Regions from separate parts of the Polaromonas sp. P1_H6 genome, predicted to be linked through region 3. Evidence: predicted binding sites of a transcription regulator. Region 3 holds the regulator's gene; each other region holds the start of a gene.
What was found. Region 3 encodes sigma-54, which starts transcription at its own class of promoters, with help from an activator protein. Its sites were predicted from a motif close to TGGCANGNAANCTGCTTT; they were not measured.
Positions count from the first base shown of each region.

Region 1: the regulator sigma-54 is predicted to act here: its motif matches at 3,280-3,297, upstream of AC1D1F_RS20280 (transglutaminase family protein).
Region 2: the regulator sigma-54 is predicted to act here: its motif matches at 2,240-2,257, upstream of glnA (type I glutamate--ammonia ligase).

Region 1 is NZ_JBFUCN010000027.1:13,552-17,915, reverse strand. It holds gene AC1D1F_RS20280 (transglutaminase family protein) at 1-3,148, opposite strand, end outside; gene AC1D1F_RS20275 (DNA internalization-related competence protein ComEC/Rec2) at 3,448-4,364, shown strand, end outside.
Region 2 is NZ_JBFUCN010000024.1:47,427-51,790, reverse strand. It holds gene glnL (nitrogen regulation protein NR(II)) at 1-39, opposite strand, end outside; gene AC1D1F_RS19455 (hypothetical protein) at 67-591, opposite strand; gene glnA (type I glutamate--ammonia ligase) at 773-2,188, opposite strand; gene AC1D1F_RS19445 (competence/damage-inducible protein A) at 2,416-3,240, opposite strand; gene AC1D1F_RS19440 (EI24 domain-containing protein) at 3,252-4,181, opposite strand; gene AC1D1F_RS19435 (sterol desaturase family protein) at 4,226-4,364, opposite strand, start outside.
Region 3 is NZ_JBFUCN010000022.1:67,479-71,842, reverse strand. It holds gene lptA (lipopolysaccharide transport periplasmic protein LptA) at 1-356, shown strand, start outside; gene lptB (LPS export ABC transporter ATP-binding protein) at 373-1,155, shown strand; gene AC1D1F_RS18535 (RNA polymerase factor sigma-54) at 1,290-2,825, shown strand; gene AC1D1F_RS18530 (THUMP domain-containing class I SAM-dependent RNA methyltransferase) at 2,967-4,364, shown strand, end outside.

The DNA of each region.
Region 1 (4,364 bases), on a different contig from region 3:
GCCAGGGCTCCAGCGCGCTGCGCAGCGTCAGTTCAATGCTGTTGGACTTGACCTGGCCGATCAGCGGGAAGCGGAACTCGAAATGCGGCTCGAACCAGGCCATGTCGAAGGCGTATCCAGCTTCGCGCAGTTCGGTCAGCACGTCTTCAAAGTCCATGCGGATGAAGCCGGGCAGCAGGAAGCGGTCGTGCAGTTCGGTGCCCCAGCGCGTGACGCGGCCGTGGTAAGGCTTGTTCCAGAAGCGCGCCACCAGCGCGCGCAGCAGCAACTGCTGGGCGATGCTCATGCGCGCATGCGGCGGCATCTCGAAGGCGCGCAGCTCCAGCAAGCCCAGGCGCCCGGTGGCGGAGTCGGGCGAATACATCTTGTCGATGCAGAACTCACTGCGATGGGTGTTGCCGGTGACGTCGACCAGGATGTTGCGCAAAGTGCGGTCCACCAGCCAGGGCGGCATGTCGGCGCCGTATTTCTTGCGGTTGTTTTCGATTTCGCGCAAGGCGATTTCGAGTTCGTACAGCTGGTCGTTGCGGGCCTCGTCCACACGCGGCGCCTGGCTGGTCGGGCCTATGAACATGCCCGAGAACAGGTAGCTCAGCGAGGGGTGGTTGTGCCAGTAGGCGATCAGGCTGCCCAGCACCTCGGGCTTGCGCAGGAAGGGGCTGTCGGCCGGCGTGGCGCCGCCCAGTACGAAGTGGTTGCCGCCGCCGGTGCCGGTGTGCCGGCCGTCGGTCATGAACTTTTCGGCCGACAGGCGCGTCTCGTGCGCGATCTTGTAGAGGAACTCGGTATGTTCCACCAATTCACCCCAGTTATAGGCCGGGTGGATGTTCACTTCAATCACGCCCGGATCCGGTGTGACCTGCAGCATCTTCAGTCGCGGGTCGCGCGGCGGCGGGTAGCCTTCGAGCACGATGCTCACGCCCAGCGACTGCGCCGTGGCTTCCACGGCGGCCAGCAGGTCCAGGTAGTCTTCGAGGCGCTCCATGGGCGGCATGAAGACGTAGATCGCGCCGGTTTCGCCGCGGCCCGACTTGTTGGCCTTGCTGTCGGGATTGGCCTTGGGCTTGTCCTTGGGACCGTTGGCGCGTTGGGGGTCGCGTACTTCGACGCACAACGCGGTGCGCGTGAGCCAGGCGGCCGATTCAAAAGGCTTGGGCGCGCGGTCGTCCTGGGGCGCGGCCGTCTCGGGTGAAGCGCCGGCTGGTTTGCCGTCGGCGCCTTGGGCGCCGTTCGTGCCGTTGTTGCCCAGCGGGCGGAACTGCAGGATGCGGCTGGCCTGCGTCAGTGCCGTATTGCCGGCCATGTAGCGCGCCATGTACTGCGCCAGCGAGCTGGCGCTTCCACCCGTGGAAGGCGCCACCGGCGTGGCGCCGCGGGCCGCGCTGAAGCTGCCGTTGTAGCGCGCGGCCAGCGCCGAAGCGGCCGGCAGCTCTTGCCGTGGCGCGAACGGGTCGGCCTCGATCATGTAGGGGTAGTCGGTCTTGGACACCCAGGGCACGGAATCCAGCGGCAGGCGGTAGCCCATGGGCGAGTCGCCCGGCATCAGGTACATGCGTTCTTCGCGGAAGAACCAGGGGCCGGTGGTCCATTTCGGGCCGGCCAGCGAAGGCGAAGCGCCGGCGTTTCTCTGCTTGAGCTGCTCCTTGGTCTGCAGCGGCAGCACATAACCCACGACCGAATCCAGGCCCTGCATGAAGACGCGGCGCAGGCGCTCGCGCTCCATGGCGTCGTCCAGCTTCGAATCAAAGGGGTCGACATTGACCGGCAGCCGGCGCTCGCGCCAGAGGTAGTACCAGGTGTCCTCATAGCCCGGCGTGATGTAGGTGGTGGCCAGGCCCAGCTTGCCGGCCAGGGTCTGCACAAAACGCTGCGCGTCGGCACTGCTGTAGTTGCAGGGCTGGCGCTCGTCGGCGAACAGCGCCGGGTTTTGCCAGATCGGCTGGCCGTCCTTGCGCCAGAAGATGCTGAGCGCCCAGCGCGGCAGCTGCTCGCCGGGGTACCACTTGCCCTGGCCGAAATGCAGGAAACCGCCTTCGCCGTATTCGGCGCGCAGCTTCTGCACGAGTTCGGTCGCGTAGCCGCGCTTGGTCGGGCCCAGGGCGTCGATGTTCCACTCGGCCGCGTCGCGGTCTGTGGTGGCCACAAAGGTCGGCTCGCCGCCCATGGTCAGGCGCACGTCGCCGGCTGCCAGGTCCTGGTCGACCTTTTCGCCGAGCGCCAGCACCTCCTGCCATTGTTCCTCGGTATAGGGCTTGGTCACGCGCGGCGATTCGTAGATGCGCTGCACCGCCATGTGGTGCTCGAATTCGACTTCGGATTTGTCGACGCCGCCTTCGACCGGCGCGGCGCTCGATGGCTCGGGTGTGCAGGCCAGCGGGATGTGGCCTTCGCCCGCCATCAGGCCGGAGGTCGGGTCCAGGCCCACCCAGCCGGCGCCGGGCAGAAAGACTTCGCACCAGGCGTGCAGGTCGGTGAAGTCGGCTTCGGCGCCGCTGGGGCCGTCGATGGATTTGACGTCGGCCTTGAGCTGGATCAGGTAGCCCGAGACAAAACGCGCGGCCAGGCCCATGTGGCGCAGCAGTTGGACCAGCAGCCAGCCGGTGTCGCGGCAGGAGCCGCAGGCCAGGCGCAGGGTTTCTTCGGGCGTCTGCACGCCGGGCTCCATGCGGATCGAGTACTTGATGTCCGACTGCAAGCCCTGGTTCAGGCCCACCAGGAAGTCGATGGTGCGCTTGGGCGTGCGGTCGATTTTTTCGAGGTAGCGCTTGAGCAGCGGCGTCGCCGGCTGGGTGGCCAGGTAGGGGGCGAGTTCGCGGGCCTGCAGCGCGTTGTAGGTGAAGGGGAACTCCTCGGCGGCCGGTTCCAGGAAGAAATCAAAGGGGTTGAACACCGCCATCTCGACGACCAGGTCCACCGTGACCTTGAACTCGCGTGTCGGCTCGGGAAACACCAGGCGGGCCTGGTAGTTGGCAAACGGGTCTTGCTGCCAGTTGATGAAATGCCCGGCGGGCTCGACCTTGAGGGAATAAGACAGCACCTGCGTGCGGCTGTGCGGCGCTGGCCGCAGGCGGACCACCTGGGGGCCGAGTTTCACCAGCCGGTCGTATTTGTAGTGGGTGATGTGGCTCAGGGCAACGTGGATGGACAAGGCAACCTCGCTTAAAAAAATAACAGGGCGTGGCACACCGCCGGAAAAATAAACCCATCACAGGCCGCCACATCATGCAGCCTGGACATTAGGACGCGTAGACAGCTTACCCGGATTTGACGGTATTTCTGAAAGCAAGAGCTGCGCCATATGCGGAGTTTGCATGGCCTGCTGTCGGCTCTTTGCCTGGGCCTCCCGTTAAACAGGTTCTAAAAAAAGCAAAAAAAGAAGGGGAGGCAGCTTTGAAGCCAGCTGTATTCACGGTGCCACGGCCATACGCTGCGAGCCCGGGGCCTGTTTTGGCCGGTTTCATCTCTGGCGTGGCCCTGCAGTTGCAGCAGCCCACGCTGTGGTCGCAGACAGGCTATACCTTGTGCACCCTGCTGGCGGTCGCCGTGGCCGGGATTTTCTGGCGTTTCGGCCGGCGCGCGATAAAACCCCTGTGGGGCAGGGTGATGCTCGCGTTTGCGCTGGCGGCGCTGCTGGGATGGGGCTCGGCCGGCTGGCGGGCCTGCGCTTTCCAGTCCACGGCCCTGGAACCGGCCCTGGAAGGCCGCGACATCGAGGTCACCGGCAGCGTGCTGGCCATGCCGCAGCCCGGCGAGGATGGCTTGCGCTTTCGCCTCGGCATCGAGTCCGCCCGCCTGGACGGCCGCAAACTCACCCTGCCGCCACAAATCCTGCTGGGCTGGTATTCGGGCTTTGCCGGGCGCGAGCCTCGCCCCCTGGCCCAGGACTCGGACCCTTTCGAAGTGGCGCTGGCCCTGCAGCGCCAGCCGCAGGCCTTGCGGGCCGGCGAACGCTGGCGCATGACGGTGCGGCTCAAGGCACCGCACGGCAACAGCAACCCGCACGGCTTCGACTACGAGCTGTGGCTGTGGGAGCAGGGCATACAGGCCACCGGCTATGTGCGCGCCGGCACGCATGACGCGCCACCCGAAAAACTTTCCAGCAGCTGGCGGCACCCTGTGGAGCAAGCCCGGCAGGCGGTGCGCGAGCGGATTTTTGAACGTGTGGAGAACCGCCAGTGGGCCGGCATCATCGCCGCGCTGGTGGTCGGCGACCAGAATGCCATTGAGCGCGCTGACTGGGACGTCTTTCGCGCCACCGGTGTCGCGCATTTGATGAGTATTTCCGGCCTGCACATCACCATGTTCGCCTGGGCCGCCTCGCTGCTGGTGGGCGGTTTGTGGCGGCGCACCGCGCGCCTCACACC
Region 2 (4,364 bases), on a different contig from region 3:
CGATGTGGTGCGGATGGAGGGCTTGTTCAAGCCATCCATTTTCACCCAGAAGCCGGCGCTGCGCGCTTAATTGAGGGTGGGAGCGCCCGAAGGAAGCCGGGATATTTCGCGTTTGAGGCCGGCGATGTCGCTCTGGTTGCGGGCGATGCCGTCCTTGAGTTCGGCCACGCGGTCCAGGTAGCGCTGGTAATTGCGGCCTTCGATGCCCTGCTTCTCGGGCTCGCCGTTGTTGTATTCTTTTTGCTGCTCGGCCAGCTTGGCCTCGGCTTTTTTCAGCTCGGCTTCCAGGATGGCGCGTGAATCGCTGTCGCGGGCTCGCTGCTCAGGGCTGCCGTCGGTACGCGGACCGGCCGCAGTCGCCACGCGAACCGCGGACTTGGGCGTGCTGCTCACCGGCGTGCTCTGCACCACCGTGACGTTGCCGCCCGAAACCAGCTTGCAGCTGCGGGTCTGCGCTTCTTTGGCGTTGTTGATGTATTCAGGCGTGGAGCCGCCGACGCCGGCACAGCGGAAAACCTGCTGCGCCCACGCGGCATTCCCCGCGCCGGCCAGCAGCAGGGACAAGGCAGAAAGCAATAAGGTGTTTTTCATAGGGAACTCCCGATGCCGGTAAGGGCTAGGACGGTCTATCAGTATGCGGCAAAGGAACAAAAATACAAAGCCAGCACACCCACAACCTGCCGGGACAATAAAAAAGGACGGCATTTGCCGTCCTTTTTTGGCCACAAACTGTGAAAAACCACAGTAAGCGGCTGGGCGCGAGCCCTCCTGTTTACAGGGAGTAGTACATGTCAAATTCGATGGGGTGGGTCGCCTGGCGCAGGCGGGTCACTTCACCCATCTTCAGTTCAATGTAGGCGTCGAGCATGCTGTCGGTGAACACACCGCCCTTGGTCAGGAAGCTGCGGCCCACGTCGAGCGCGTCCAGCGCCTGGTCCAGGCTGTGGCAGACGGTTGGCACTTTTGCATCTTCCTCGGGCGGCAGATGGTACAGGTCCTTGGTGGCGGCTTCGCCGGGGTGGATCTTGTTTTCCACACCGTCCAGGCCGGCCATCATCAGGGCCGAGAAACCCAGGTACGGGTTCATCAGCGGATCGGGGAAGCGCGCTTCGATGCGGCGGCCCTTGGGGTTGGCGACGTAAGGAATGCGGATCGAGGCCGAGCGGTTCTTGGCCGAGTAAGCCAGCTTGACCGGTGCTTCGTAGCCGGGAACCAGGCGCTTGTAGCTGTTGGTGCCGGGGTTGGTGATGGCGTTCAAGGCACGTGCGTGCTTGATGATGCCGCCGATGTAGTACAGCGCGAAGTCGGACAGGCCTGCGTAGCCGTCGCCGGCGAACAGGTTTTTGCCGTCTTTCCAGATGGACTGGTGAACGTGCATGCCGGAGCCGTTGTCGCCGACGATGGGCTTGGGCATGAAGGTGGCGGTCTTGCCGTAGGCATTGGCCACGTTCTGCACCACATACTTCAGGATCTGCGTCCAGTCGGCGCGCTGCACCAGGGTGCTGAAGCGGGTGCCGATTTCGTTCTGGCCGGCGCCGGCCACTTCGTGGTGGAACACTTCGACCGGAACGCCCAGCGATTCGAGGATCAGGGACATCTCGGCGCGCATGTCTTGCGTGCTGTCGACGGGAGGCACGGGGAAGTAGCCGCCCTTGACGGTCGGGCGGTGGCCGCGGTTGCCGCCTTCGAGCTTGGCGCCCGAATTCCAGGGCGCTTCGTACTCTTCGATCTTGAAGAAGGTGCCCGACATGTCGGTGTTCCAGCGCACGTCGTCAAAAATGAAGAATTCGGGTTCAGGGCCGAAGTAAGCGGTGTCGCCCAGGCCGGAAGCCTTGAGGTAGGCTTCGGCGCGCTGCGCGATGGAGCGCGGGTCGCGGTCATAGGCCTTGCCGTCGGCGGGCTCAAGCACGTCGCAGCTCATGAACAGCGTCGTTTCTTCAAAGAAAGGATCGATGTTGGCCGTTTTGGGGTCAGGCATCAGCTGCATGTCGGAGGCTTCAATGCCTTTCCAGCCGGCAACCGAAGAACCGTCGAAGGCGTGGCCCGACGTGAATTTGTCTTCGTCAAAGTGGGACACGGGCACGGTCACGTGCTGCTCTTTGCCCCGGGTGTCGGTGAAACGGAAGTCAACGAACTTGACTTCGTTTTCCTTGACCATTTTCATGACGTCTGCGACGGTCTTTGCCATCAAAATCTCCTGTGCTGGATGGGTGGTTGAAAATTATCTTCGGGCCTGTTGAATGCACTTTTTGTGCCAAAGCCGTTGGCTCTACGGTTTCCTGCCAAGCCTCGGATTGTGCCGTTATCTGGCCTCACTTCCAGCCTTGTCGAGGCTGAAAAGAGAAAAAACACCTTGCGGTAACGGCTGCACCATTTAAGTGCGCCACTCCAAATGCACCTTTTAAGTGCGAAAAATCAACGCACCAACTCGGGGCCGAATTTGAGGTCAAACTTGTGCAGGCCGGCGAGCATGGCGGGGTAAGCCAGGTTGACCGCCTCAGGCGCGCCTTTGACGCCCAACTCAATATGGCGGCCATATTCCGGGTGGTCCACGCTGGGCAGGCTGAAGACCTTGACGCCGGCATGCGCCGCTTCAATGGCGAGCATCAGCGGGGTCAGCATGGCTTCCATGGACCCAAAAATGATCACCGATTTTTCGGTGTAGGGCGACTTTTGGTGCAGGTGGGCATAGTGCGTGTCGAGCGCCCATTCGATCATGGGCCAGGCCATGACGGGGAAGCCGGGAACGAAGTGAACCGCGCCCTGCCCCACCCGGCAGGTAAAGCCGGGGATCTTGTTGTACGGATTCGGAATGATCTCCGCGCCCACCGGAAACACCCCCATGTTGAGGCGGTGGATGTTGTCGTCGCGGTCGGGCTCATAGGGTGTGCCCTGCTCCTTGGCCACGTCCGCCATGCGTTCGAGGATCAGGGTTTTGGCCGCGGGGTGCAAGGCCAGTTCAACCCCCAGCGCCTTTGCCGCGCACTGCCGGGTGTGGTCGTCAGGCGTGGCGCCTATACCGCCGCAGGAAAACACCACGTCGCCGTTGTCGCGCGCCGCCGCGAAGGCGCGCGCCAGCGTGGCGGTGATGCGCGCCGGGTCGTCGCCCACATAGTCGGCATACGCCAGCTGCAGGCCGCGCGCGCCCAGCAGTTCAATGGTTTTGGGCAGGTGCTTGTCGGCGCGTTTGCCCGAGAGGATTTCGTCGCCGACGATGATGAGGCCGAAGTGAGGAGTCATGTTCAGGGGATTCAAGGCAGGTGTAAATCGGGCTTGCCGCCCATGGAGCCAAAGCTGGGCGCCGGTCCCGGCAGGGCCTCGGGGGCCAGTTCCGCCGCCATGGACGTGATCGCGGCCTGCGCGAGTGGGTCCGGGGCGAGCGCGTTGTTTTTCTTGCGAAGCTGCTCCAGCGCAGCCAGGGTGTAGTGGGCGAACCAGAGTGAGGAAAACGCAAACACCAGGGTGTAGATCCAGATCGCCACCGGCACAAGGATGGGCGCCATGGCCACAAACATCGCACCTGAAGCCCAGAGCACGCTAGGCGCCGCGCCGAGGTAGCCGCTGAGCACGCCTATGGCAAGCAAGGGCATGCGGTGCTCCTTGAAAATCTGCCGCCGCTCTTCACTGCTGGCGTGGTCCACCATCGCGTCATAAGACATCACGCGGTAAGTCAGCCAGCCCCAGATCAGCGGCGGCAGCACCAGGATCAGCGGCGGAATCAACCAAAGCGGAATCGAAATGACCAGCGCCAGCAGGGCCAGCAAGGTCGAGCCCAGCGACCAAAACAGGCTGGTGAACAGGGAACCTCCCCGTTTGCGCTCCATTTGAGGAAAGCGCCGTTCAGCCACCAGGGCCACCATGGCAGGCGTCATGAGCAGTGCCACAAAGAGCAGCGAAACAATGATGATGACGGGAATAATCAACAACAACAACAGCACCTTGGGCAGTACGGTTTGCAGTTGACTCAAGCCCAGTCCCTCCAGCCAGCGAATCATGATATCGACCAGCTCGAAACTCCCGAGTTGCACGCGGACGGCTTCGGCAGCACTGTCCCAGAAGAAGTGGGCCAAGGTCAGAGAAACCACGCCCATGATCACCAACGGCAGGATCGATAGCACGATGACCCGCGGGTGCAGGCAATACATCACGGCACGCCAGAAGGCGTCAAGAAGTTTGCTCATGGCCGACAGGATACCCCGACTCGATGGCCGCCGGATTGCACCGTTCAAGCTTTGCCGAGGAGGCGCTTCAAGCCAATCCACTGCTGCGACCAGAAGCCCCTGCCGTAGTCCCGTTTGGCTTCCACCTGGTCGCGAACGCCGGTGGGGTCATAACGCTGCTCAAAATTGGCCGTGCCGAACAGC
Region 3 (4,364 bases):
TGGCCTTCTACCGCAAAAAACGCGACGGCGTGGACGAATACATCGAAGGCGAAGGCGAGCGCATTGAATACGACAGCCGCGCCGACCTCGTCAAATTCATCAAGCGCGCCGTGGTGCGCCGCTACAACGGCGCCACCCTGGTGGACGAAACCACCGGCGCCGTGATCGTCTACGACAACAACACCGACGTCTTCACCGTGGACGGCGGCGCACAGAACCAGACCGCCGCCAACCCGAGCGGCCGGATACGCGCCATGCTGTCGCCGCGCGCCGCCGCGTCGGCGCCGGCCACCGCTCCCGCGGCCCCGCCCGCCGCCCTGCGCCCCAGCACCACGCTGGGCACTGAAAAGAACTAGAAAGAACCTTTCACAGATGGATGTGGTGACTGACACTTCGGCGGCCCCGGCCGCGACCCCCAGCCGCCTCGTTGCGCAAGGGCTGCAAAAATCCTACGGCAGCCGCAAGGTCGTTCAGGACGTCTCGGTGGCCGTGCAAAAAGGCGAGGTCGTGGGCCTGCTGGGCCCCAACGGCGCCGGCAAGACGACTTCGTTCTACATGATCGTGGGCCTGGTGCGCGCCGACGCGGGCGAGATCTCCATCGACGGCCAGTCGGTCGAGCACATGCCGATTCACCTGCGCGCGCGCCTGGGCCTGAGCTACCTGCCGCAGGAAGCCTCGATCTTTCGCAAGCTCACGGTGGAGGAAAACGTGCGCGCCGTGCTCGAACTGCAGCTGGGCGCGAACGGCAAGCCGCTGGGCCGCGCCGAGATCGAGTCGCGCCTTGACGGCCTGCTGCAGGACCTGCGGGTGGACCACCTGCGCAATTCGCCGGCCCCGGCGCTGTCGGGCGGCGAGCGCCGCCGCGTCGAGATCGCCCGCGCCCTGGCGACCCAGCCGCGCTTCATCCTGCTCGACGAGCCTTTTGCCGGCATTGACCCGATCGCCGTGATCGAGATCCAGCGCATCATCGGCTTCCTGAAGTCGCGCGGCATCGGCGTGCTGATCACCGACCACAACGTGCGCGAAACGCTGGGCATCTGCGACCACGCCTACATCATCAGCGACGGCCACGTGCTGGCCCAGGGCACGCCCTCCGAGATCGTGAACAACGCCGATGTGCGACGCGTGTACCTCGGTGAACACTTCAAGATGTAGGATGACACTCCCCCTGTTGTCGCTCACTTCGTGTAGCTCCCTCCCCCCCGAGGGGGCGGCGCCTGCGGCCTGGCAAAGCCAGTTCCGCGGCCCCTGCTCGCACTTTTTCTGCGCTTCGATCAAAGCTCCTTGACATGAAGCAGGGCCTCTCGCTCCGCGTCTCGCAGCACCTTGCGCTGACGCCCCAGCTGCAGCAGTCGATACGGCTGCTGCAGCTGTCGACGCTCGAGCTGAGCCAGGAGGTCGAGCAGATGCTCGACGAAAACCCGTTTCTCGAGGTGGCGGAAGAAACCGCCGTGCGCGAAGAGTTCGGCCTGGAGCACCTCAACACGCCGGTCAGCCAGGACAGCCGCGAGTTTGAATCCGCGGCGGATTCGACGGGCGGCGGCGCGGAGGATGCCGGGACTTCGGCCCCCGCCGATGCCGAGGTCAGCGCCGAACCCAAGCTCGAGGAAAGCTGGGAAGGCGACGGCACGGTGGAGACCACGCCCGACGACAGCGAATGGGGCAGCGATGCGCCGGCGCGCAAGAACAACAACGACGAGGGCGACACTGAGGCCTCCGACCTGACGGGCGCCCACGAGTCGCTGCAAGACCATTTGCACCGCCAGTCGTTGGGCCTGCGCCTGTCCGAAGAGGACCGCGCGGCCCTGCATTTCCTGATCGAGTCGCTCAATGACGACGGCTACCTCGAAGACAGCCTGGCCTCGCTCGCGGCGGGCCTGGCCGGGGATGACCTGGAACAGGCCGAGGACCTTGAGCAGCGTTTTGCCATGGCGCTCAAGCTGCTGCACCACATGGAGCCGGCCGGCGTGGGCGCGCGCAACCTGGCCGAATGCCTGGGCCTGCAGTTGCTGGACTGCAAGGACTGCGAAGAGACCCGCGCCGCTATCGCCATGTGCAAGCAGCCCATGGAGCTGCTGGCCAAACGCGACCTGAAGCGCCTGTCGCACCTGTGCGGATTCACCGAAGCCGCCGTCCGGGGCGCGATTGCCGTGATAGGCCGGCTCGACCCCAAACCCGGCCGCCGCTTCGTGAACGTGGAGCGCAACCTGATCGTGCCCGACGTCATCGTCGTGAAGTCGGGCCGGGGTTTCAAGGTCTCGCTCAACGGCGACGTGATGCCGCGCCTGCGCGTGCACGACATCTACGCCAACGCCCTCAAGCAGCACAAGGGCCAGGGCGGCCAGGCGCTACAGCAGCGTCTGCAGGAGGCGCGCTGGTTCATCAAGAACATCCAGCAGCGCTTCGACACCATCCTGCGCGTGAGCAGCGCCATCGTCGAGCGGCAGAAAAACTTCTTCACGCACGGCGAACTCGCCATGCGCCCGCTGGTGCTGCGCGAGATCGCCGACGAACTGGGCCTGCATGAGTCCACGATTTCGCGCGTGACCACCGCCAAGTACATGGGCACGCCCTTCGGCACTTTTGAGCTCAAATACTTCTTCGGCTCCGCGCTGGGCACCGAAACCGGCGGCAACGCTTCCAGCACCGCCGTGCGCGCGCTGATCAAGCAGTTCGTCTCCTCCGAGAGCCTGAAAAAGCCGCTCAGCGACAACCAGATTTCCGAAATGCTCAAGGAGCAGGGCATCGAATGCGCGCGCCGCACCGTGGCCAAGTACCGAGAGGCTTTGCGCATCGCGCCGGCTAATTTACGCAAATCACTGTAAATCCGATTCTCGGGCGCATGGCGGCGTTGCGCGGTGCTCGGAATCCTCATGCACCCAAGTGCATTCCGGTTCCTGCGCTCCGTGCGCCTTGCCCTGCATCCCGATAATCGAATTTCCAGCAGCCCTTTTGAAGAGTCCGACATGAACCAGCTCCAATTGTTTTTACCGTGCGCCGCCGGCGTCGAGGCCTTGCTGGCCACCGAGGTGCAGCGCGTCACCGGCATCCAGGGCAAGGCCTGGCGCGCCGGCGTGCAGTTGCAGGCTTCCTGGCGCGACGCGCTGCAGCTCAACCTGCACAGCCGCCTGGCCCAGCGCGTGCTGATCGAGTTGCAGCACAACCAGTACCGCAGTGAACAAGACCTTTACAACGCCGCCGCCAACGTGGCCTGGGAAATCTGGTTCACGCCCAAGCAGACCTTCAAGGTTGAGATCACCGCCCAGCACAGCCCGCTGCAGAGCCTGAACTTCGCGGCGCTGAAGATCAAGGACGCCATCGCCGACCGCTTCCGCGCCAAGTTCGACGACGTGCGGCCCAGCGTCGATACGCGCTGGCCCGACGTGCGCGTCTATGTGCACCTGACGACGGACACCGTCACGATTTACATCGACACCTCGGGTGAGCCCCTGTTCAAACGCGGCTGGCGCGAAGACAAGGGCGATGCGCCACTGAAAGAAACCCTGGCCGCCGCGATGATCGCCGCCAGCGGCTGGGACCAGCTGTGCAAGGACGGCGTTCCGCTCTACGACCCCTGCTGCGGCTCGGGCACCATCGCCATCGAGGCGGCGCAGATCGCCTGCAACATCGCGCCAGGCATCAACCGCCGTTTCGCCTTCCAGAAATACCTGCCCTTCCAGGGCCATGTGTGGGACGGCCTGCTGGACCAGGCCGAGGCCGCCATCACCGAACCCACGGCGCCGGTGTTCGGCAGCGATGTGTCCTTCCGCATGGTCGATTTCGCCGAACGCAATGCCGAGCGCGCCGGCGTGGCCAATGCGGTGGAATTCCGCGGCGGCGACGCGCTGCAGCGCATGCCACCCGCGCCCTCGGGCGTGATGCTGGTGAACCCGCCCTATGGCGAACGTATCGATGTAGCCGGCGTGGCCGGTATCACCGGTGTGCAGGGCCGCGACCAGCGCCGCCAGCAGAGCCGGGAAGTCCAGCACGACCACCGCAACCAGCCCATCGACGAGTTCGGCCAGCCGCTGAACCAGGACAGCGGTGACACGCGCGAAGAGCCGGCCTTCGAAACCCCGCGCGACCGCTCGGCCAACCCGGGCCGCGAGCAGGCGCAGAACGCCTGGGGCGAGGAAGCGGCCGACTTCTTTCCACAGCTGGCCGCGCACTGGAAGAAAAACTACGCGGGCTGGACGGCCCACGTGCTCACGCCCGACCTCAAGCTCCCCGGCAAGATGCGCCTGAAGGAATCGCGCCGTGTACCCATGTGGAACGGCCCGATCGAATGCCGGCTGTTCCGCTTCGACATGGTGGCCGGCTCGGCGCGCGGCAAGCCCGGGGCCGCGGGTACGGCACGCGAGCCG